2 linked regions of the Bosea sp. 685 genome follow. The protein of the gene in region 2 binds, or shares a complex with, the protein of the main gene of each other region. Links are inferred from orthologs where the notes say so. Each region holds a gene or a part of one and is shown on either strand. Other genes may lie near its edges.

Region 1 (10,295 bases), 2.1 Mb from region 2 along the record:
TGACCCTGCTGGTTGAAGGTCGGGCCACCGGAATTGCCCTTGTTCACCGGCGCGTCGATCTGCAGGAAGTCGTCATAGGGGCCCGAGCCGATATCGCGTCCCTGGGCCGAGACGATGCCCGCGGTCACGGTGCCGCCGAGCCCGAAGGGGTTGCCGACCGCGAGCACCCAGTCGCCGATGCGCGGCTTTGCCGAGGCGAGCTGGACGTATTGGAAATTGCCGCCATCCTTGACCTTCAGCAGCGCGAGATCGGTGCGCGGATCGGTGCCGACGACCTTGGCATCGAGCGTCTTGCCGTCATCGGTGACGAGCTGGACCTCGACCGCGTTCTCGACGACGTGGTTGTTGGTCACGACATAGCCGTCCTGGCTGACGAAGAAGCCGGAGCCCTGGGCCATGCCTTGGCGCGGCTGCGGCCGGCCCTGACGCGGGCCATCCTGGCCGCCTTGGCCGTCCTGGCGGAAGAAGCGCCGCAGTCCGGGCGGCAGGTCGTCCAGGCTGCCCTGGCCGTCCTCATCGGCGGCGGCGACGGTCTGGGTCTTGACGCGGACGGAGACGACGGCGGGCTTCACCTTCTCGACGATGTCGGCGAAGGAGGGCAGCTGCGTCTGGACGCCCGAAAGCTGAATCGGCTGGGCGAAAGCCCTGTGATCGAGCTTCAGCGCGCCATCGGCGATACCGGCGGCAAGGCCGATGCCGAGCGTGGCGGCGCCGGCAATCAGGACGCCGCGCTTCAGAATGGATTTTGAGGTGGTGGTCGTCATGGCGAAACCCTCGGTCAAATCGGCAGGGCCTTCCCTGTCTGTGCCGACGACCATGACGGGCGCAGCCTTACCCGGATTTGGCGCGAAGATGACGATTTCGTAAGGTTGGGGCCGTCGCGCGCACCCGCACGCTTGACGGGCATTTACGCTGCGGAAACACTCCGTCCGCGAACCGGCCTTCGCGGGGGGATTGGTAATGAGCGTTCTCAGACATGCGGTCGCCGCCATGCTGCTGCTCGGCAGCGATGCGGCGCTGGCACAGACCGTCACCGCCTATCAATCCGGGCTGCGAATAGCCCAAGGCCGAGGCTACGCCAATGCCGGCTGCTACGCGCAGGTCTTCGCGAAACACGCTGTCGTCGTGGAGAGGGCCGATGGGCGGCGGAACTGGCATGCGGCCTCGACACCCGCCTATAACGCCGAGCAACGCAGCCGGTGCGGGATCGACCGGCTCGCCGACGTCTCGTCGCGCCGTGCCATGCGCGCGACGGCTATGCGGCCCGCCAGACCGGCGAGCTCTGCCTATGCCACCGGACTGCAGGTTGCCTCCGAGTACGGCCATGGCGGATCCCGGGCTGCGTGCTTTGCGCGGGTCTTTTCCACCTATGCATCGACAAGCCAGCGTCGCGACGGTCGCGTGTACTATATCGTGGAGGGCCGCTCGGTCCCCGTCTACGCGCTCGAGCTTCGAAGCAGTTGCGGCATCAGCCTCTGAGCCGGCCTACTCGCCGTCCCGCTTCATCAGCGCCGCGATGCGCGCCTGCTCGTCCGGCGACAATGGCGCTGCCGCCGCGCCCAGCGGCTTCATGCGCCGTCCGCTGCGCCAGATGAAGGCGAGGCCAAAGAGCAGGATCAGGAACGGCCCGGCCCAGAGCGCCACGGTGCGGATCGTGAAGGGCGGGCGCAGCAGCACGAAATCGCCATAGCGCGCAACGACGAAGTCCTGCACTGCGGCGTCGCTGTCGCCCGCGACCAGCCGCTCGCGCACCAGGATGCGCAGGTCGCGCGCCAAGGGCGCATCGGAATCGTCGATCGACTGGTTCTGGCAGACGAGGCAGCGCAAGCCGCCGGAAATCGCCCGGGCGCGGTGTTCGAGCGCAGCGTTCGGCAAAACCTCGTCAGGCTGGACGGCGCGGCCGGGAGCGGCCCAGCCCAGGCAGAGCGCAACGATGACAAGGGCGCGCAGCATCGGCCTCACTCCGCCGGTTGAGGCGTAGCGGGGACGGGCTTGGCGCGGGTTACCTTGGCGCGCTGCGGCGCCGCCAGCCGGAAGCGCCTGTCGGTCAGCGACAACGCGCCGCCGAAGGCCATCACGATCGCGCCGATCCAGATCAGCAGGATCAATGGCTTGTCGTAGAGCCGGACGGCGATGCCACCATCGCTCTCCATCTCGCCCACATTGACGTAGGCCTGGCTCAGGCCGTCGGTGCGGATGCCGGCCTCGGTCGTCGGCATGGCGCGGGCCGTATAGACGCGCTTCATTGCCTCGACCGGCTTGAGCGGCCTATCGCCCGAGAGGATGCGGAAACGCACCACATCCTCGCGGAAATTGGGGCCGGGGCGCGGGGTGATGCTTTCCAGCACCACGGTGTAGCGGCCGCTGGTCAGGCTTTCTCCCGGCTTCAGGATGCCGATCGCCTCCGTGCTCCAGGCGGCGGCGGCGATGCCGATCACGCTCAGACCGACGCCCGCATGGGCGAAGGCCGTGCCCCAGGCGGAGCGCGGCAGGCCCTTCGCCCGCGACAGAACGGCCCGCAGGCCACTGGCGCGCGCGACGATGCGCTCGCCGAGGTCGAAGATCGCGCCCGTGACCAGGAAGACGCCGAGCCCGATGCCGAGCGGCGCCAGGACCGGCCCGCCGCGCATATAGGCGAGCACGCCCACTGCCACGAGGATGCCGAGCCCGAAGGCGGCAGCCGTACGCTGCGCCGCGCCGAGCAGATTGCCGCGCTTCCAGGCAAGCGACTGGCCGAGCGGCAGGACCAGCAGCAGCGGCACCAGCAGCGGCACGAAGGTCGCGTTGAAGAAGGGCGGACCGACCGAGATCTTGTCCCCGGTCAGCATCTCCAGCACCAGCGGATAGAGCGTGCCGATGAAGACAGTGGCGCAGGAGGTCGCGATAAAGACATTGTTGACGACGAGCGCCCCCTCGCGGGAGACCGGCGCGAACAGGCCGCCCTGCCTGAGCAAGGGCGCGCGCCAGGCGAAGAGCGCCAGCGAGCCGCCGACGAAAAAGATCAGGATCGCGAGGATGAAGAGCCCGCGCGCCGGGTCGCTGGCGAAGGAATGCACCGAGGTCAGCACGCCGGAGCGGACGATGAAGGTACCCAGCAGCGAGAGCGAGAAGGTCAGGATCGCGAGCAGGATCGTCCAGACCTTGAGCGCGTCGCGCTTCTCCATCACCACGGTGGAATGGATCAGCGCCGTGCCGGCGAGCCAGGGCATCAGCGAGGCGTTCTCGACCGGATCCCAGAACCACCAGCCGCCCCAGCCAAGCTCGTAATAGGCCCAATAGGAGCCCATCGCGATGCCCAGCGTCAGGAACACCCAGGCGAGCAGCGTCCAGGGCCGGACCGCGCGCGCCCAGACCGCGTCGATGCGCCCGTCGATCAGGGCCGCGACCGCGAAGGCATAGGTGATGGAGAAGCCGACATAGCCGACATAGAGCAGCGGCGGATGGATCGCGAGACCGAGATCCTGGAGGATCGGGTTGAGATCCTGGCCTTCACCCGGCACTGGGTCGAGCCGCCGGAAGGGGTTTGAGGTCAAAAGCGTGAAGGCGAGGAAGGCGACCGTGATCGTGCCTTGCGCGGCGAGCGTGCCGGCCCGCAGCCGCGCCGGCAGCGAGCGGCGCGACAGCGCCACCAGCGCCCCGAACAGCGTCAGGATCAAGACCCAGAGCAGCATCGAGCCTTCGTGATTGCCCCAGGCCGAGGTCAGTTTGTAGATCAGCGGCTGGGCCGAATGCGAGTTCGAAGCGACGTTCTCGACCGAGAAGTCGGACCGGACATAGGACGCGACCAGGGCCGCGAAAGACAACGCGACCAGCAGGAAGCAGGTGATCGCCGCGGCGGTGCCGACCGAGGCCAGCGCCCGGTCATGACGCGCCACGCCCCAAAGCGGCACCAGGGCCTGGACGACGGCGACGCCAAGCGCCAAGGCAAGCGCGAAATGGCCGATCTCGACGATCATGCGCGCCTCATTTGGTGACAGGGGATGGCGTGACGGGGGATGGGTTCGGGCCGGTCAGGCCGGGCTTGGTCATGCCCGGCTGCCAATGGCCCTGCTTCTTCAGCGTGTCGGCAACCTCGCGCGGCATATAGGTCTCGTCATGCTTGGCCAGGACCGAGTCAGCGCGGAAGCGGCCCGCGCCCTCGAAGACGCCCTCGGTGACGACGCCCTGCCCTTCGCGGAAGAGATCGGGCAAGAGCCCCTGATAGGTCACGTTGAGCGTGGTCTTGCTGTCGGTGACCGCGAAGACGACGCGCTGGCCCGGGCCACGCACGACCGAACCTGTCTCGACCAGCCCGCCGAGCCGCATGCGCGTGCCGGGCGCGAGCCCCTTCTCGACGATCTCGGTCGGTCCGTAGAAGAAGACGATGGTGTCGCGCATGGCGACGAGCACCAAACCGGCGGCGAGGCAGAGCACGACGCCGGCAGCGGCGATCAGGGCCAAGCGGCGCTGCTTACGGGTCCAGCGGCGCTTGGCGGCGACCGGACGTAACGGCGCGGCAGCGGGCTCGGCAGTGGGCTCGGCAGTGGTCATGGCGCCGGCTCCTTCAGCCCGAGTTCGCCCGCGAGCTGGTCGAGCTGCACGAGTGCGGCGCTGTCCTGCGACAGGCGCGAGCGCGCCATCGCGACAGCCTCGCGTGCGGCGGCCTTCTCGCCGAGCACGCTTTGCGAGCGGACCAATCTTTCCCATTCGGCCAATGTGCCGCCGCCCGCCTTCAGGCGCTCGGCCAGCCCCTCGACCATGCCGCGGATCGCGGCCTGCTGATCCGCCGCCGGCAGCCCGGCGATCGCGGCCCGCGCCGCGGCTCCGTCGAGCAGTTGGCTATCGAGCGCTTGCAGCCTCTGGCGCACGGCCGGGACCCAGACCGCGCCGGGCGGCGCATCCTTGAGCAGGCTTTCGAACGCGGCAACCGCGCCCCGGCTGTCGCCGTCCTGTTCCCTGGCGATGGCGAGAAAGTAGCGCGCGCGGGGATTGCCGGGCTCGCGCTTGAGCGCCTCGGCCAGGGTTTCGCGCGCTTCGGCCGTCACCACGCCGCCAGCGTCGAGGATCTGGGCCTCGCCGAGACCGGCGCGCATCTCCGCCCCATCCTCGCCATTGCGGATCGCGGCGGCAAAGGCGCGCGCCGCGTCATCGGGGCGGCCCTGCCGCAGATAGACCGGCGCGAGCACCGCCCATCCGCGCCCATCCGCCGGATTGGCCGCCAGATGCGCCTCGATGCGGGCCAGCGACACCGCGAAATCCTGCTGCGACGGATCGCTCTGCAACCGCGCCGACAAAGGCTGGTCGGGGCGCGTCGGCGAGCCATAGGCACCGTAGACCAGCAATGCGAGCAGCGGCACGCAGGACAAGGCCAGCGCCGAACTGGCGCGGCGGCGGCGCAGCGACGATTCCGTCTCGCCGGCCGGATCACCCTCCTCGTCGGCCGCGCGCAGGAGACGCCGCGCAGCCTCGACACGGGCGGCTTCAGCCTCGGCCAGGCCGATCAGCGCGCGGCCGAGATCGCGGTCGATCTCACCGAGTTGGGCGCGATAGAGGCTCGCGGCATCCGAGCCGTCGGCGAAAGCCGCGCCCTGGCCACGGCCGAGCGGCCAGAGCAGCGCGAAAACCGCCGCCCCCGTCATGACCGCGAAGATGATCCAGATCAGCATCAGGAACTCTTAGACAATCGCGGGCCGCGCTTCACGCGCGAAGGTGGCGACAAAGGGTCACGCAGGCGCCTCGCCTCGGACGGCAAGTCTTCTTAAACCGAAGGCAGGACGAGGCGCGCCCGCAAGCCGCCCAGCGGCGATTTCTGCAGCGAGAGGCCGCCGCCATAGAGCTTGGCCAGATCGGCGACGATCGACAGGCCCAGCCCCGAGCCTGGAATCGTCTCGTCGAGCCGCCGGCCGCGCTTCAGCACATCCGCCATCGCCTCGTTCGGCAAGCCCGGCCCATCATCGTCGATCAGGAGCGCGATCCGCTCGATGCCGGCATCGGATGACGGCGCGAGGCTGACCTCGACGGTCGCATCCGCCCATTTGAAGGCATTGTCGAGCAGATTGCCCAGCATCTCCTCGAAATCCTGCTTCTCGCCGCGAAACCGGATTCCGGCCGGCACGCTATGCGAGCCCGTGATGCCGCGCCCCTGCGAGATCTTCGAGAAGGTGCGGATCAACGCATCGAGCGAGGGCGCGGTCTCGGTCACCCCGCCGAGCGCGCCCGAGAGCGCAGCTGCCCGGGCGCGGTCGAGATAATACTGAACCTGGTCGCGCATGATCGCGGCCTGCGTCTTCACCATGTCGGGCAGCGCGCCCTCCCCCCGGCTTCCGCCTCGTTCAGCATGACGCTGAGCGGGGTCTTCAGCGCATGGGCGAGATTGCCGACCTGGGTGCGCGCCCGCTCCAAGATTTCGCGATTGGCGTCGATGAGCTGGTTCAGTTCTCCCGCCAAGGGAGCGAGATCGGGTGGGTATTGCCCGGCGATGCGCGGCGCCTCGCCGGTCCGCACGGCCCCGACGGCGGTTCCCAGCCGCACCAGCGGCCGCAGGCCGAAGCGCACCTGGATGAGCGTCGAGGCGACGAGCGCCAACCCGAGCAGGACGAAGGTCAGCGTCAGGGCGAAGCGGAAATCGCGGATATCGCCGTCGATCTCGTCGGCGGGAGCCCCGACCGCCACGGTGAAGCGGCCATCCTCGCCGACATCGATCTCCCGTTCGAGGACGCGCAAGGCGCGGTCGTCGGGCCCCGAAACATAGGTTTCGCGCAGGCCCCGCGCATTGGGCGTCAATTGCTGGTCGAGCAATTTCGGCAACTGGCCGCCGACGAGCGAGCGCGAGCTGCGAATTGTCGGCTTCTCCCCGTCGAGCCGGATGATCTGCCAGTACCAGCCCGACAATGGCAGGTCGAAGCGCGGCTCGCCGAGATCGCCGATCGCCTGTCGCTCCGCTTCGGGCGGCGCGGCAAGATCGGCCACGAGTTCCTTGATGTAGACGCTGAGGCGCTCGTCGAAGCCGCGCTCGGCGGAGCGGCGGTAGAAGGTCGTGAGACCAATGCCCGCCAGCATCAGCACCAGCGCGCAGCAGATCGCCGCCGTAAGGAAGAGCCGCGCGCCAAGCGAATAGCGATGCGACTTCAACGGCATCGCGCGGGATCAGACCTTCTCGGGCGCGGCGGCGATGTAGCCGAGGCCCCGCACGGTCTCGATGACCTCGACGCCGAGCTTCTTGCGCAGGCGGCCGACGAAGACCTCGATCGTGTTCGAATCCCGGTCGAAATCCTGGTCGTAGAGATGCTCGACCAGCTCCGTGCGCGAGACGACGCGGCCCTGATGATGCATCAGATAGGCGAGCAGGCGGTATTCATGCGAGGTCAGCTTGACCGGGTTGCCATCGACGACGACGCGGCTGGCGCGCGTGTCGAGCCGCACCGGCCCGCAGATCAATTCGGCGGTCGCATGTCCGGCGGCGCGGCGCAGCAGGGCGCGGACGCGCGCCAAGAGCTCCTCGACATGGAAGGGCTTGACCACATAATCGTCGGCGCCGGCGTCGAAGCCCGCGACCTTGTCGCTCCAGCGGTCGCGTGCCGTCAGGATCAGCACCGGCATGACCTTGCCGGCGCGGCGCCAGCCCTGCAGCACGGCGACGCCATCGACCTTCGGCAGGCCGAGATCGAGAATGACGGCGTCATAGGGCTCGGTCTCGCCGAGATAGAGCCCTTCCTCACCGTCGAAAGCCTTGTCGACCGCATAGCCGGCATTCTCCAGCGCGGTGACGATCTGGCGGTTGAGGTCCTTGTCGTCCTCGACGACGAGCAGTCTCACGGTCGCGTACTCCTAGTTAGCCGATCTGCCTGATGAGCTGATCTGCCTGATGAGCGATGATATCTGGCCCGGCCGGGCTCGAATCGCGAGGGCTCGCGCTCAGCGTATGGTCGCGACCTTGCCAGATTGCCCCTCGAGCGTCACGCGGGCGACGCGGCCGTCGCGCTTCAGCGTCGTGATCACATAGACATATTCATCGCCCTGGCGGCACAGCCGGATGCGCAAGACCTCGCCGGGCGCCGCATTGCGAGCATGGCGCGACGCCTGCGCAGGCTGGATCACCCGTCCATCGGCGATGGCATCGCGCATCTCCTCGGCCGAGAGGCATGAGATCGGCGTCGGGTCGTCGACCCGCACGATCGGCAGCGGGGCCGCGAGCAAGGCGAGAGCAAAGATGGGTTCAACGGGCATCATCGACATGCGGTAATCCCGGCCGACTGAACACACCATGAATACCATGGCGTGCATCGACGCAGAGTACGTCACGTAATCGCCACCCGTCCACGTCATTCATGGCCGCGCCCGATCACGGCGCCGATCCGGTCGATCACGAGCGCGACATCAGCCTGCGGTGCGCTCGGACCTCTCCTCGGCCGCCGGGTTGCGGCGATATGCGAGGCCCGCGAGCTCGAAGGGCTCGGTGACAGCGCCGCAATCGGCATCTCCTCATCGGGTTGAAAGGTCAGGGACTGCTTGAGATATCCCCGAAGCCTCATGCTGAGAGGTTGCTTGGAATGAACCGAGCGATAGCAGGAGCTTCCGTTCGCTTTCCATCACCCGCGCCGTCGTCCCGGATCGGCGCGGCTTCGCCGCTTGTCCGGGACGACAGCGTGGTTCCGAGAATAAACAGCATGCTCCACGAGGCTCCGGTGGAGGCGGAGCATCCTTCGAGACGCCACTGCGCCGCTCCTCAGGCTGAGGGCTGGAGTTTCCAAACGGGTTGGTCGAGCCGCAGGGAAACCGGTTCGAGCGGCAGCAGTGTCAGGGCGAGAGGCGTCATGGCTCTCCGATTGCGGGTTCAAATTGGCCGGCCGCCGCGCTATCCAGCCCTCCCGATAAGTAAGGAGCGCACCATGGGCCTCGGACGATTGATTGCAGCCCTGGGGCTGACGCTGGGTTCGATGGCGGCGCCGCAAATGGCGGGCGCGGTGGTCGGTGGGCGCGATGGCGGCCCGGCCGCTGCATCGACCCTGATGGTCCTGAATGCGCGCGGCGGCGTCTGCTCGGGCATCGTCCTGTCGTCGCGCACCATCCTGACCGCGGCGCATTGCGCCGATGGTGGCACGGATCTGCGCCTTCACTGGAAGGAAGGCGGCAGCGACGAGCCGGTGCTGATCGCCCCGGCCAGCGTCGCCATCCACCCCGAATTCAATGGCGGAGCCGTCGCCAATCGCCGGCGCTCGATCGATCTCGTGCTGCTGCGCGTCCAGGTCGCGCTGCCGGCCCGGTTCGTCCCGGCGACGCTGGTCGATGGCGATCTGCCACGCGCCGGCTCCCCCGTGTCGCTCGCCGGCTATGGCGTCACCCGCGAGGGCGAGGCCCGCACGACCGGAACCTATCGCTCGGCGGCGCTCGTCACTGTCGAGCCCTATGGTCCCGGCCGCGTCCTGATCTGGGCGGCCGACGCCAATGGCCTCGGCAAGAAGGCGGGCGCCGGCGCCTGCCAGGGCGATTCAGGCGGACCGGTGACGTCAGCCGATGGCGGCGTCATCGCCGTCGCCAGCTGGTCGACCGGTCCCTCGGGCAAGAGTTGCGGGCTGCTGAGCCAGGGCGTTCTCGTCGCGCCGCAACGCGGCTGGATCGACAAGACATTGTCGAACTGGGGCGAGAGCGCCAGCTGGACGACACGCCGCTGACGGGAGGGCCAGAGGCTGTTAGGGCCTCTGGGGCCGATTTGACTGGCGAGCCGCAACCCATACATTGAAGCCAGTTCCTAGCTTGGTCGCCATCATGACATTGCGCGCAATTGCACTTGCCACAGCACTCGTGGCCGCCGCCTCCCCTGCGCTCGCCGTGGTGGGTGGCACGACCTCGCGGGATGCCGGCGGCATGCGGGCCTCGACCTTGCGGATCGAAACCAGCCGCGGCGAACTCTGCTCCGGCGCGGCGATCGCACCCGAGCTGGTGCTGACCGCCGCGCACTGCCTGATGGGCGGCGGCTCGGTCCGCGTCATCAGCCTCGATCCACGCTTTCGCATGCGCCGTCACGCCGTGATCGCCGTGCTGCCGCATCCGAGCTTCGTGCCGGGCACGACGCCGCGCACGCAGCCCGGCACCGATCTCGCGGTGCTGCGGCTGGCAGCGCCGCTGCCGCCCGATATCGAGCCGCTTTCGCTCGGCAGCGGCCTCTGGCAGGGCGAGGCCGTCACCATGGCGGGCTACGGGCTTGCGATCGAGGACAACAAGAACACGGCGCGGCGCCTGCGCGAGACGCCCCTGGTCAATGCCGGCAATTACACCACGGCCAACACCGTGAAGGTCGCGGTCGATACGCAGACCAA
Region 2 (9,851 bases):
TCCGGCGGATCGTTTTGAGTCGAGAGCGCCGAGAGCAGCGAGAAGCGGATCAGCGCCTCGGCATGGACCGAGCCGTCGGTGCCGATGCAGAGCGCGGCCTCGGTATCGCCGCGGCGGATGGCTTCGACACCCATCTGGATCGCGGTCGCGCCGGAGGAGCAAGCCGTCGAGAGCGAGATCGGCGAGCCCTTGGTGCCGAATCTGTCGGCGATATGATCCGCGACCGCGCCGAACAGGAAGAGCTCGTGCATGGGCTTGAATTTCTGCGAGGCGGCGGCGCGCAGCAGCCCGTCATAATCCACGTCGCCTTCGAAGGTTTGGGCCAGCTCCCGCTTCTGCGGCCATTCCATCTCGACCGGCGGCACCGCCATGAAGAGCTCGCCGGGAAAATCGCCGGGCTGACCGAGGCCGCTCTGGCTAACCGCCTCGTCGGCTGCAAGCGTCGCGAGCTTTTCCGAGAGCTGCGGGGCGGTGAAGGAGCCGTCGAAGAGATAATCGACCGTGCCGGCGATGGTGGTGCGCAGGCCCTCGGTCGGGAAGCGCTCGATCCGGTGGATGCCGGATTTGCCGGCGGTCAGCGCTTGCCAATTGGCCTCCTTGCCCTGGCCGAGCGAGGTGACGATGCCAAGGCCGGTAACCGCGACGACCCGGCGGCCCTTGGCGTCGCGATGGGCCGCAGCCTGGCTGGCCGCAATCTGGTTCACTGCAGTCGGGTTCACCGCAGCCTGGTTCTTGGCGCTCATCGCTTGATCCTCACGCTTTCACCAGGCGCGCCGCGCCCTCGCCGCGCCAATGGCCGGCGCCGGTGACGATCGCCTCCTTGGCCTGCCCCGCCGAGATGGCGGCCGCGGCCAAGGCGACGGAAGCCGGGAATGCGGCCTCCACGGCATGGCCGACGAGATCGCCGGTCGCGACGCGCATGGCTTGCGGCAGCGCAGCGATGACCGAAGCCTCCTCCGCCGTGACTCCGGCGGCGCCGGTCGCGGCCGATATCGCCAGGGCGCCAGGCGCAATCGCGCCAAAGCCCGAGAGCAGTCCGCTCAGGGCCGCCTCGACCGTGCCGGGCTGGCGCTTCGAGCGCGCCGCGGCAACATGGCTCAGCCGAGCATGGATCCTGGCGCCGCGCGCGGCGGCGCGCGCGGCCGATTCGAGCACCAGGAAGGCTCCGGCGCTGCCGGTGATGAGGCCCGGCGCTGCCTCGCGCGCGAAAACCGGCGCAAATTCGCCCTTGCGCAAGTAGCCGCCGAGTTCGAGCAGCAGCAGCATGTCGCGCCGCTCGGCATTATAGGAGCCGCCAACCAGCATGACCTCGGCCTGGCCGGCCGCGATACGGGCATGCGCGGTGCGGATGGCGTCGACGCCGGCCTGCTCTTCGCCCATGAAGGTGCGCGAGGCGCCGGTGACGCCGTGGACGATGGCGATATTGCCGGCAAGCAGGTTCGAGAGCTGGGCGAGGAAGAGCGTGGGGCGCAGATCGCCCATCAGGCGCTCGTTCAGAAAGGCTCCCGGCTCGCCCGCGCCGCGCAGGCCGGTGAGGATGGCGCCGTCGACGGCATGGTCGCGCTCGCCGCCGCCGGCGGCGACGATGACCTGCAGCACGCTCTTGGCTTCGGCATCCTGCTTCAGCCCGGCATCATCGAGAGCCAGGCCAGCGGCGTAGACGCCGAGCCGCTGCCAAGGCTCCATCTGGCGCTGATCCGATTTCTTCGGGATCTGGCGGTCAAGTTCGAGCGGTTTCAGCGGGTGCAACGGATAGGGCGCGAAGCTCGTAGCGTCGGTATTCGGCACGGCGCCGACGGCTAGCGCCTGCGCATGGGTCTCCAGCCCCTCGCCGAGACTGGACGCCAGTCCGATCCCGGTGATGACGACGTCGTGCGGGTTCATCGTGCAGGCTCCGGCTTGAGGCCGATGGTTTTGATGCGGCCTTCCATCAGCGTGCGCATGTCGGCCGGGAAGGGCATCAGTCGGAACCGCAGTTCAGCGTCGCAGATCGGCTTGCCGGCGATGGTGATCTTCGCCTTGGTGGCGGCGTAGCCCGACCCCTCGATCACCAATTCGGCGGAGACGTCGAGAATGGCGTCTGGCTCGACGAAGGTGCGGAAGCGCGCCTTGTCGACCGTCATCAGGAAGGGCATCTGGGTCAGCCCGTTCAGGCCCAGCAGCAGATAGCCGGAGGCCTGCGCCATCGTCTCGGTCAGCAGGACGCCCGGTACGAGCGGATGGCCGGGGAAATGGCCTTCGAAGACCGGGCTCGCAGTTGCGGACGGTACGGTCGAGCGCGTGGCGATGCGCTTTTCCGAAGGTTCGAATGCGACGACGGTGTCGATCATGTCGAAATATTCGAGGCGCATGCGATCCTTGGCCTTGTCGGGCGCGACCGGAAACGGCGCGCGCCCGCGCCGCGGACCGAAGTCTCCGCGCGCGGGCTTGCATATGCTCTATCGGGAGAGTGTGCCCGGCTCAAGGCCGAGCGCAGATCGAGCGCGCTTCAGGCGCTGGACCTGCCGCCGACCTCAGGCCTTCTTGCGACCTCAGGCCTTCTCGCGACCTTAGGCCTTCTTGGCAGCCACGAGCTCGTCGATGCGCTTGCACAGATTCTCGAGCACGAAATACTGCTCGGCCGGCGCCTTGCCCTCGTTGACTTCCTGGGTCCACTGCTCGAGCGGCAGCTTGATGCCGAAGGCCTTGTCGATCGCGAAGGCGATGTCGAGGAAGGCGAGCGAGTCGATGCCGAGGTCTTCGATGGCATGGCTCTGCGGCGTAATCTTTTCACGCGGAATGTCGCAGGTCTCGGAAATGATGCCGGCGACCGTCTCGAACGTGGCGGACATGCGGGTGCTCCCGTCTTGAATGATGATGGCGGACGACATCCGGGCGCGGGGATCCCGCGCCTGCCCCAAGCCCCCCGCCGAGGATGACTGTGACGCCCCCTTACACCGAGGGCGGAAAGAGAACAACCTTGCGCGCCGAGAAGCGCGTCATGGCCGGGCTTGACCCGGCCATCGCTTGCTGAGGAGCCTCTTGTGGAAAGAGGTTCTCGGGTCCGCGCATCGCGCGGCCCGAGAATGACGTGCCGGGATCAGGCTGCGATACCGCGCAGCACATATTGCAGGATGCCGGCGTTCTTGAAGTAGTCGATCTCGTCCAGCGTATCGATGCGGCACAGGATCGGCACCTTCTTGACCTTGCCGTCGGCCGAGGTGATCTCGGCTTCCAGCATCTGGCGCGGCTTCACGGTGGCGAGGCCCTTGATGGTCACGCTCTCGTCGCCCTTGAGATCGAGCGAAGCCCAGCTCGTGCCCTCGGCTAGGGTGAACGGCACCACGCCCATGCCGACCAGGTTCGAGCGGTGGATGCGCTCGAAGCTCTGGGCGATCACGGCCTTGACGCCGAGCAGGTTGGTGCCTTTCGCCGCCCAGTCGCGCGAGGAGCCGTTGCCGTATTCGACGCCGGCGAAGACGACCAGCGGCACTTTCTCCTGCTGATAGCGCATCGCCGCGTCATAGATCGGCAGCTCTTCCTTGCTGGGATAGTGGATGGTGTAGCCACCTTCGCGCCCGTTGGGGCCCATCATGTGGTTGCGGATGCGGATATTGGCGAAGGTGCCGCGCATCATCACCTCATGGTTGCCGCGCCGCGTACCGTACTGGTTGAAGTCGGCGACTTCGACGCCGTGCTCCATCAGATACTTGCCCGCGGGCGAAGCCGCCTTGATCGAACCGGCCGGCGAGATGTGGTCGGTGGTGATCTTGTCGCCGAACAGGCCCAGGATGCGGGCGCCGATGATCTCGGTGACGGGCTTCGGCGTCTTGCTGATGCCCTCGAAATAGGGCGGGTTCTGCACATAGGTCGAGGCGTCTTCCCAGGCATAGGTCTGGCTCTGGGGCGTCTTGACCTTCTGCCAGTTGGCGTCGCCCTTGAAGACGTCGGCATATTTCGCCTTGAAGATCGCCTTGGTGACGTTCTTGGCGATGAAGGCCTGGATTTCCTTGTTGGTCGGCCAGATGTCCTTCAGGAAGACCGGCTTGCCGGTCTTGTCCATGCCGAGCGGCTCGGTGGTCAGGTCGAGCTGCACCGTGCCCGCCAGAGCGTAGGCGACGACCAGCGGCGGCGAGGCGAGGTAGTTCGCCTGCACGTCGGGCGAGACGCGGCCCTCGAAATTGCGGTTGCCGGAGATGACGGCGGCCGCGATCAGGCCCTGCTCGTTGATGGTCTTGGAGATCTCCGTCGGCAGCGGCCCGGAATTGCCGATGCAGGTGGTGCAGCCGAAGCCGACCAGGTTGAAGCCGAGCTTGTCGAGGTCCTTCTGCAGGCCGGCCTTGGCGAGATACTCCGCCACGACCTGCGAGCCGGGGGCGAGCGAGGTCTTGACCCAGGGCTTGACCTTCAGGCCCTTGGCGACCGCGTTGCGGGCGAGCAGGCCCGCCGCCATCAGCACCGAGGGGTTGGAGGTGTTGGTGCAGGAGGTGATCGCGGCGATGACGACGTCGCCATGGCCGAGGTCGAAGTTCTTGCCCTCGACCTTGACCCGGCGCGCGAGCTCGACACCCTTCTTGTATTCGGTGTCCATCGCGGCGGCGAAGCCGGCCTTGATCGCGCCGAGATCGGCGCGGCCTTCGGGGCGCTTGGGGCCGGCCATTGAGGCCATGACCGTGGTCAGGTCGAGCTCGAGCGTGTCGGTGAAGACCGGGTCGGGCGTGGCGCGGGTGGCGAACAAGCCTTGCGCCTTCGAATATTTCTCGACGAGAGCGACGCGGGCCGGCTTGCGGCTGGTGGTGTCGAGATAGTTCAGGGTCTCGGCGTCCACCGGGAAGAAGCCGCAGGTGGCGCCGTATTCAGGGCCCATATTGGCGATGGTCGCGCGGTCGGCGAGCGTCAGCGCATAGAGGCCGGGCCCGAAGAACTCGACGAATTTGCCGACGACGCCCTTCTTGCGCAGCATCTGGGTGACGGTTAGCACGAGGTCGGTCGCGGTGATGCCTTCCTTGAGCTTGCCGGTGAGCTTGAAGCCGATGACCTCGGGCAGCAGCATCGACTGCGGCTGGCCGAGCATGGCGGCTTCGGCCTCGATGCCGCCGACGCCCCAGCCGAGCACGGCCAGGCCGTTGACCATGGTGGTGTGCGAATCGGTGCCGACCACGGTATCGGGATAGGCGACCTCGACGGTCTCGGTCTTCTTGCCCTTCTTCACCTTCTCCTTGCCCGTCCAGACGGTCTGGGCGAGGTATTCGAGATTGACTTGGTGGCAGATGCCGGTGCCGGGCGGGACGACGCGGAAATTGTCGAAGGCGAGCTGGCCCCATTTCAGGAAGCGGTAGCGCTCGCCATTGCGCTGATATTCGAGGTCGACGTTGGCTTTAAGCGCCTTGGGCGAGCCGAATTCGTCGACGATGACGGAATGGTCGATGACCAGATCGACTGGGACCAGCGGGTTGATCTTCTTGGGGTCGCCGCCGAGCGCCTTGACGCCGTCACGCATCGCGGCGAGGTCGACCACGGCGGGAACGCCGGTGAAGTCCTGCATCAGCACGCGGGCGGGGCGGAAGCCGATCTCCTTGCCGGCCTTGCCCTTGTCGTCGAGCCAGCCGACGAAAGCCTCGATATCAGCCTTGGTGACCGAGCGGCCATCCTCGAAGCGCAGCAGGTTCTCGAGCAGCACCTTCATCGAGAAGGGCAGCTTCGAGATACCGGGCAGGCCGTTCTTCTCGGCGATCTTGAGGGAATAGTAGACGTATTTCTTGGTGCCGACGGTCAAGGTTTTGCGGCATTTGAAGGAGTCGAGCGAAGCCATGCGGGCTATCCTGATCAAGGGGTTGCGGTCGCGAGCCGGTGAGCCTTGCGGCTTTGCCGGATCGAAGGCCTAATGCGCATGACGCGCGCGCCGCCTCGGGAGTGCCCGAGCCCCGCGCCGGATCGGCGTGCGGCGTAGCCACGGGTTCTATAGAGCAATTCCAAGAAGCCCGCTACATGTACCGTATGAGCTCGGCGATGACTTTGACGCTTGGGAAGACGCTTTAACCTTGCCGCGATTTTCATTCCCCGCGCTGGCCCTGAACGCTGAGAATCTCGCCTGCCGGCGGGGCGGCCGCTTGATTTTCGAGGGCTTGAGCTTCCGGCTCGGTCATGGTGAGGCGATCGCGCTGACCGGGCGCAATGGCGCCGGCAAATCGAGCCTGATCGCGCTGCTGTGCGGCCGGCTGCGGCCCGACGCCGGGACCATGCGAATCGAGGGAGCTGAGGATGCGCCGCTGGCCGAGCTCAGCCATCTCGTCGGTCACCGCGACGGGCTGAAGGTCACGCTGACGGCGCAGGAGAACCTCGTCTTCGCGCAAGCTCTGCTCGGTGAACCCGGCGCGACGCCGCAGGATGCGCTCTCGGCTGTCGGCCTGCCGCATGTCGCCGGCCTGCCGGTGGGCTATCTTTCGGCCGGGCAGCGCCGCCGTGTCGCCCTGGCGCGGCTTCTGGTGTCGCGGCGCCCGTTCTGGCTGCTCGACGAGCCGATGGCAGCGCTGGACGCTGCCGCGCAAGCGATGCTGGCCGGGCTGATGCGCGATCATCTCGCGCAGGGCGGTGCGATCCTGGCAGCGACGCATGGGCCGCTGGGCCTCGAAACCGCACGCGAATTGAGGATCGGGCCGTGAGCCGCGCCTTCCTCGCCATCTTGAAGCGCGACCTCTTACTCGCCTCGCGCGCCGGCGGGGGTGGGGAGTTGGCGCTCGTCTTCTTCCTGACGCTGGTCGTGCTGGTGCCATTCGCGCTCGGGCCCGATCTCAACCTGCTGTCGCGGATCGGTCCGGCCATTCTCTGGCTGGGCGCGCTGCTTTCGACGCTGATCGGGCTCGACCGGCTGTTCCAGAGCGATGAGGAGGACGGCTCGCTCGATCTGATCCGCGCCTCGGCGCTACCGCTCGAACTCGCAGTGCTGGCCAAGGGGCTGGCGCATTGGCTGACGACCGGTCTGCCATTGGCGCTGGCCGCACCGTTGCTCGGCCTCCTGGTCGCGCTCCCAGTGGAGGCGATGCTGCCGGTCGCGGCGACCTTGCTGGTCGGAACCCCGGCGCTGAGCTTCATCGGCGCCGCGGCGGCGGCATTGACGGCCGGCTTGCGGCGTGGCGGTCTGATCCTGCCCGTCCTGGTCGCACCGCTGACGATTCCGGTGCTGATCTTCGGCGTCTCGGCCGCCAACAGCGCGTTGGGCGGCACAATTCCGTTCCTGACGCCGTTCCTGATCCTGTGCGCCTTGTCGCTGGGCTCGCTCGTGATCGGTACGGTCGCGGCGGCCCTGGCGCTGCGCCAGGCGGATTAGGACAAGGCCGACGGCCGCTCGACAAGGTGCGCCTCGCGATCGCCGAACTCCAGGGCGCAACCGCATTGCGCTGCAGCCCGCGCCACCATGTTCGCGATGTCTTCGAGCGCGACATTCTGATCTTCGTGCTTGCGGCGAATGCTCTCGGCCGTCGCAAAAACATCCAGAACCAGCGACTGGCTGAGGCTGAACCTGACGGTTTCCTTGATGTCGTCTTGGATGCTGCTGGATAGCTGGATCAGCATGGCTGGCCCTCCTGTTCAGGATCGAACATGGGGTCAGCGTCGGCTCGACACAACCTAAAAATCAAAAAAACTATTATATATTTCAATTAGTTAGCAATAAACGCCGATGGCGATACCAAAGTCATTGACGGTGCCGACGACAATGGCTGCAACGCGGCCGTCGGTCCTTCCTGAGCCAGAGCCGGCGCATTGGATGTCGGGGTCGACGGCTAAATTGCCGTTTTTTTAGCCGCTTGTTGATTTACCAGATAATGCCACTATTAATCCACTTACTCATTTAGCTCATGGGGGACGGGCGATGGCTGAGCTGGAACGTGCCGACAGGCTTCAGATCATGCTGAATCAGGACGAACTGCGCGCGGTCGAGGACTTCCGCTTCGAGAAGCGGATGCCGAGCCGCGCCGCCGCGGTTCGCGAATTGCTGCGGCGCGGGCTGGAGTCGGAAGGCTTCAGTCTGGCTGCTGAAGGCGTCCGATCGCGCGACTTTGGCGTCGTCAGCAGTAATGGATCCGAGGCATCGTCCCAGCAAAACGAGGACTAACCCAATCACCACGACGCGATTTGCCGCGCGCGTCGTGGATTGTTGAGACGCGCCGTCATTGCTAGATCAGTTCAAGTTCCGGCTTCCGCCGGATGAGGACAAGCCGATCGCGATGACATGGCCAGCCTGATCGATTTCGCGAATCCGACGCGCTTCATGCGCCTGTCGGGCGCGCTGTTGCCGTGGATGACCGGCGCGGCCACGCTGCTGCTCGCGCTCGGCTTCTATCTCGCCTGGTTCGTCGCTCCGGCCGATTACCAGCAGGGCGAGACCATCCGGATCATGTTCGTGCACGTCCCGGCCGCCTGGCTCGCGTTGATGTTCTACACGATGATGGCGGTCTCCGGTCTCGGCACATTGGTCTGGCGGCACCCCCTGGCGGATGTCGCCCAGAAGGCGGCGGCGCCGATCGGGGCGTGTTTCGCGCTGATCTGCCTGCTCACCGGCGCCTTCTGGGGCAAGCCGATGTGGGGCACCTATTGGGTCTGGGATGCACGGTTGACCTCGGTGCTCGTGCTGTTCCTGATCTATCTCGGCATCATCGCGCTCTGGCGCGCGCTCGACGATTCCGCCCGGGCCGGGCGGGCGGTGGCGATCCTGACGCTGGTCGGTTTCGTCAATGTGCCGATCATCAAATTCTCGGTCGACTGGTGGAACACGCTGCATCAGCCGGCTTCGGTGTTTCGCGCGGGCGGACCGACGATCCACCCCTCCATGCTGTGGCCCCTGCTGATCCTGGCGCTGGGGTTCACCTTGCTGGGCCTGGGCCTGCATCTCGTGGCGATGCGGGCCGAGATTATGCGCCGGCGGGTGCGCACGCTGACGATCCTGGAAGCCGAGCGGCTCGACCGGCTGGCGGCACAGGCGGTGCCGGCATGAGCGCTCTCATGAGCGGTCTGGGCCCGCATGCCGGCTTCATCCTCGCCTCCTATGGCGCGGTCATCCTGATCCTTGGCGGCTTGATCGCGGCGATTCTCTTCGATCACAGGGCGCAGAAGCGCGCGCTCGCGGCGCTGGAGCAGCGCGGCGCAGGCCGCCGCCCGAACAAGGCGTCGTCATGAGCGAACTCGATATCGAAACGGCGCCACGCCGCCGCTCGCCACTGGTTTTCCTGATCCCGCTGATCCTGTTCGGCGCGCTGGCGCTGGTCTTCGCGGTCGGCCTGTTCTCGGGCGACGCCAGCAAGGTGCCCTCGGCCCTGATCGGAAAGCCTGCCCCGGCGATCACGCTGTCGCAGCTCGACGGGCTGCAGCGGGACGGGCAGCCCGTGCCGGCTTTCGCGATGGCGGATCTGGCGAAGGGCCGCGCCACACTCGTCAACGTCTTCGCCAGCTGGTGCGCGCCCTGCCGGGTCGAGCACCCCTTCCTGGTGGCCATGGCCGAATCGCCGGCGGTGAAGGCCGGCAAGGTCGCGCTGGTGGGCATGAACTACAAGGACGAGGCGGAGAACGCCCGGCGCTTCCTGGGCGCGCTCGGCAATCCCTATTCGGCTGTCGGCGTCGACCGGAGCGGGCGCGCGGCGATCGAATGGGGCGTCTATGGCGTGCCCGAGACCTTCCTGATCGGCCCGGACGGGCGGATCCTGGAAAAGCATGTCGGGCCGCTCGATGCCCAAACCGCCGGGCGCCTGTTGACGCGGGCGGCGGCTGGGAAGTAGCGCTGCTCAGGCCGGAACGAGGGTCAATCTGAGGCCGAGGACCTTTGTCGCGGCGGCAAGCGTCTGCAAACGCGGATTCCCGCCCGCGCGGAACGTCTTGTA

Evidence for each region.
Region 1: the proteins of ccmB (region 2) and ccmE are in contact, whole or in part, in a solved structure (PDB 8CE8), measured with the Escherichia coli proteins. The link is inferred for Bosea sp. 685 from one-to-one orthologs.

Annotation. Positions count from the first base shown.
Region 1 is NZ_CP134779.1:4,287,290-4,297,584, forward strand. What follows is about bases 2,748-5,724. They hold ccmE (cytochrome c maturation protein CcmE), read right to left. Parts: upstream 4,531-5,724; coding sequence 3,964-4,530; downstream 2,748-3,963. Other genes in these bases: RMR04_RS21220 (heme lyase CcmF/NrfE family subunit), read right to left, coding at 2,748-3,956; ccmI (c-type cytochrome biogenesis protein CcmI), read right to left, coding at 4,527-5,645. Outside these bases: RMR04_RS21205 (trypsin-like peptidase domain-containing protein), read right to left, coding at 1-818; RMR04_RS21210 (hypothetical protein), read left to right, coding at 961-1,479; RMR04_RS21215 (cytochrome c-type biogenesis protein), read right to left, coding at 1,486-1,953; more of RMR04_RS21220, read right to left, coding at 1,959-2,747; RMR04_RS21235 (ATP-binding protein), read right to left, coding at 5,738-6,274; RMR04_RS21240 (sensor histidine kinase), read right to left, coding at 6,268-7,116; RMR04_RS21245 (response regulator transcription factor), read right to left, coding at 7,126-7,794; RMR04_RS21250 (PepSY domain-containing protein), read right to left, coding at 7,894-8,304; RMR04_RS21255 (S1 family peptidase), read left to right, coding at 8,868-9,650; RMR04_RS21260 (S1 family peptidase), read left to right, coding at 9,745-10,295. UniProt on the Escherichia coli protein: Heme chaperone required for the biogenesis of c-type cytochromes. Transiently binds heme delivered by CcmC and transfers the heme to apo-cytochromes in a process facilitated by CcmF and CcmH.
Region 2 is NZ_CP134779.1:6,391,919-6,401,769, forward strand. What follows is about bases 5,566-8,471. They hold ccmB (heme exporter protein CcmB), read left to right. Parts: upstream 5,566-6,637; coding sequence 6,638-7,306; downstream 7,307-8,471. Other genes in these bases: acnA (aconitate hydratase AcnA), read right to left, coding at 5,566-5,791; ccmA (heme ABC exporter ATP-binding protein CcmA), read left to right, coding at 6,045-6,641; RMR04_RS31130 (hypothetical protein), read right to left, coding at 7,303-7,551; RMR04_RS31135 (hypothetical protein), read left to right, coding at 7,850-8,092; RMR04_RS31140 (heme ABC transporter permease), read left to right, coding at 8,210-8,471. In the rest of the region: RMR04_RS31095 (beta-ketoacyl-ACP synthase), read right to left, coding at 1-743; RMR04_RS31100 (beta-ketoacyl-ACP synthase), read right to left, coding at 754-1,884; RMR04_RS31105 (ApeI family dehydratase), read right to left, coding at 1,881-2,351; RMR04_RS31110 (acyl carrier protein), read right to left, coding at 2,550-2,831; more of acnA, read right to left, coding at 3,080-5,565; more of RMR04_RS31140, read left to right, coding at 8,472-8,971; heme exporter protein CcmD, read left to right, coding at 8,980-9,153; RMR04_RS31150 (DsbE family thiol:disulfide interchange protein), read left to right, coding at 9,150-9,749; RMR04_RS31155 (addiction module antidote protein), read right to left, coding at 9,756-9,851. UniProt on the Escherichia coli protein: Required for the export of heme to the periplasm for the biogenesis of c-type cytochromes.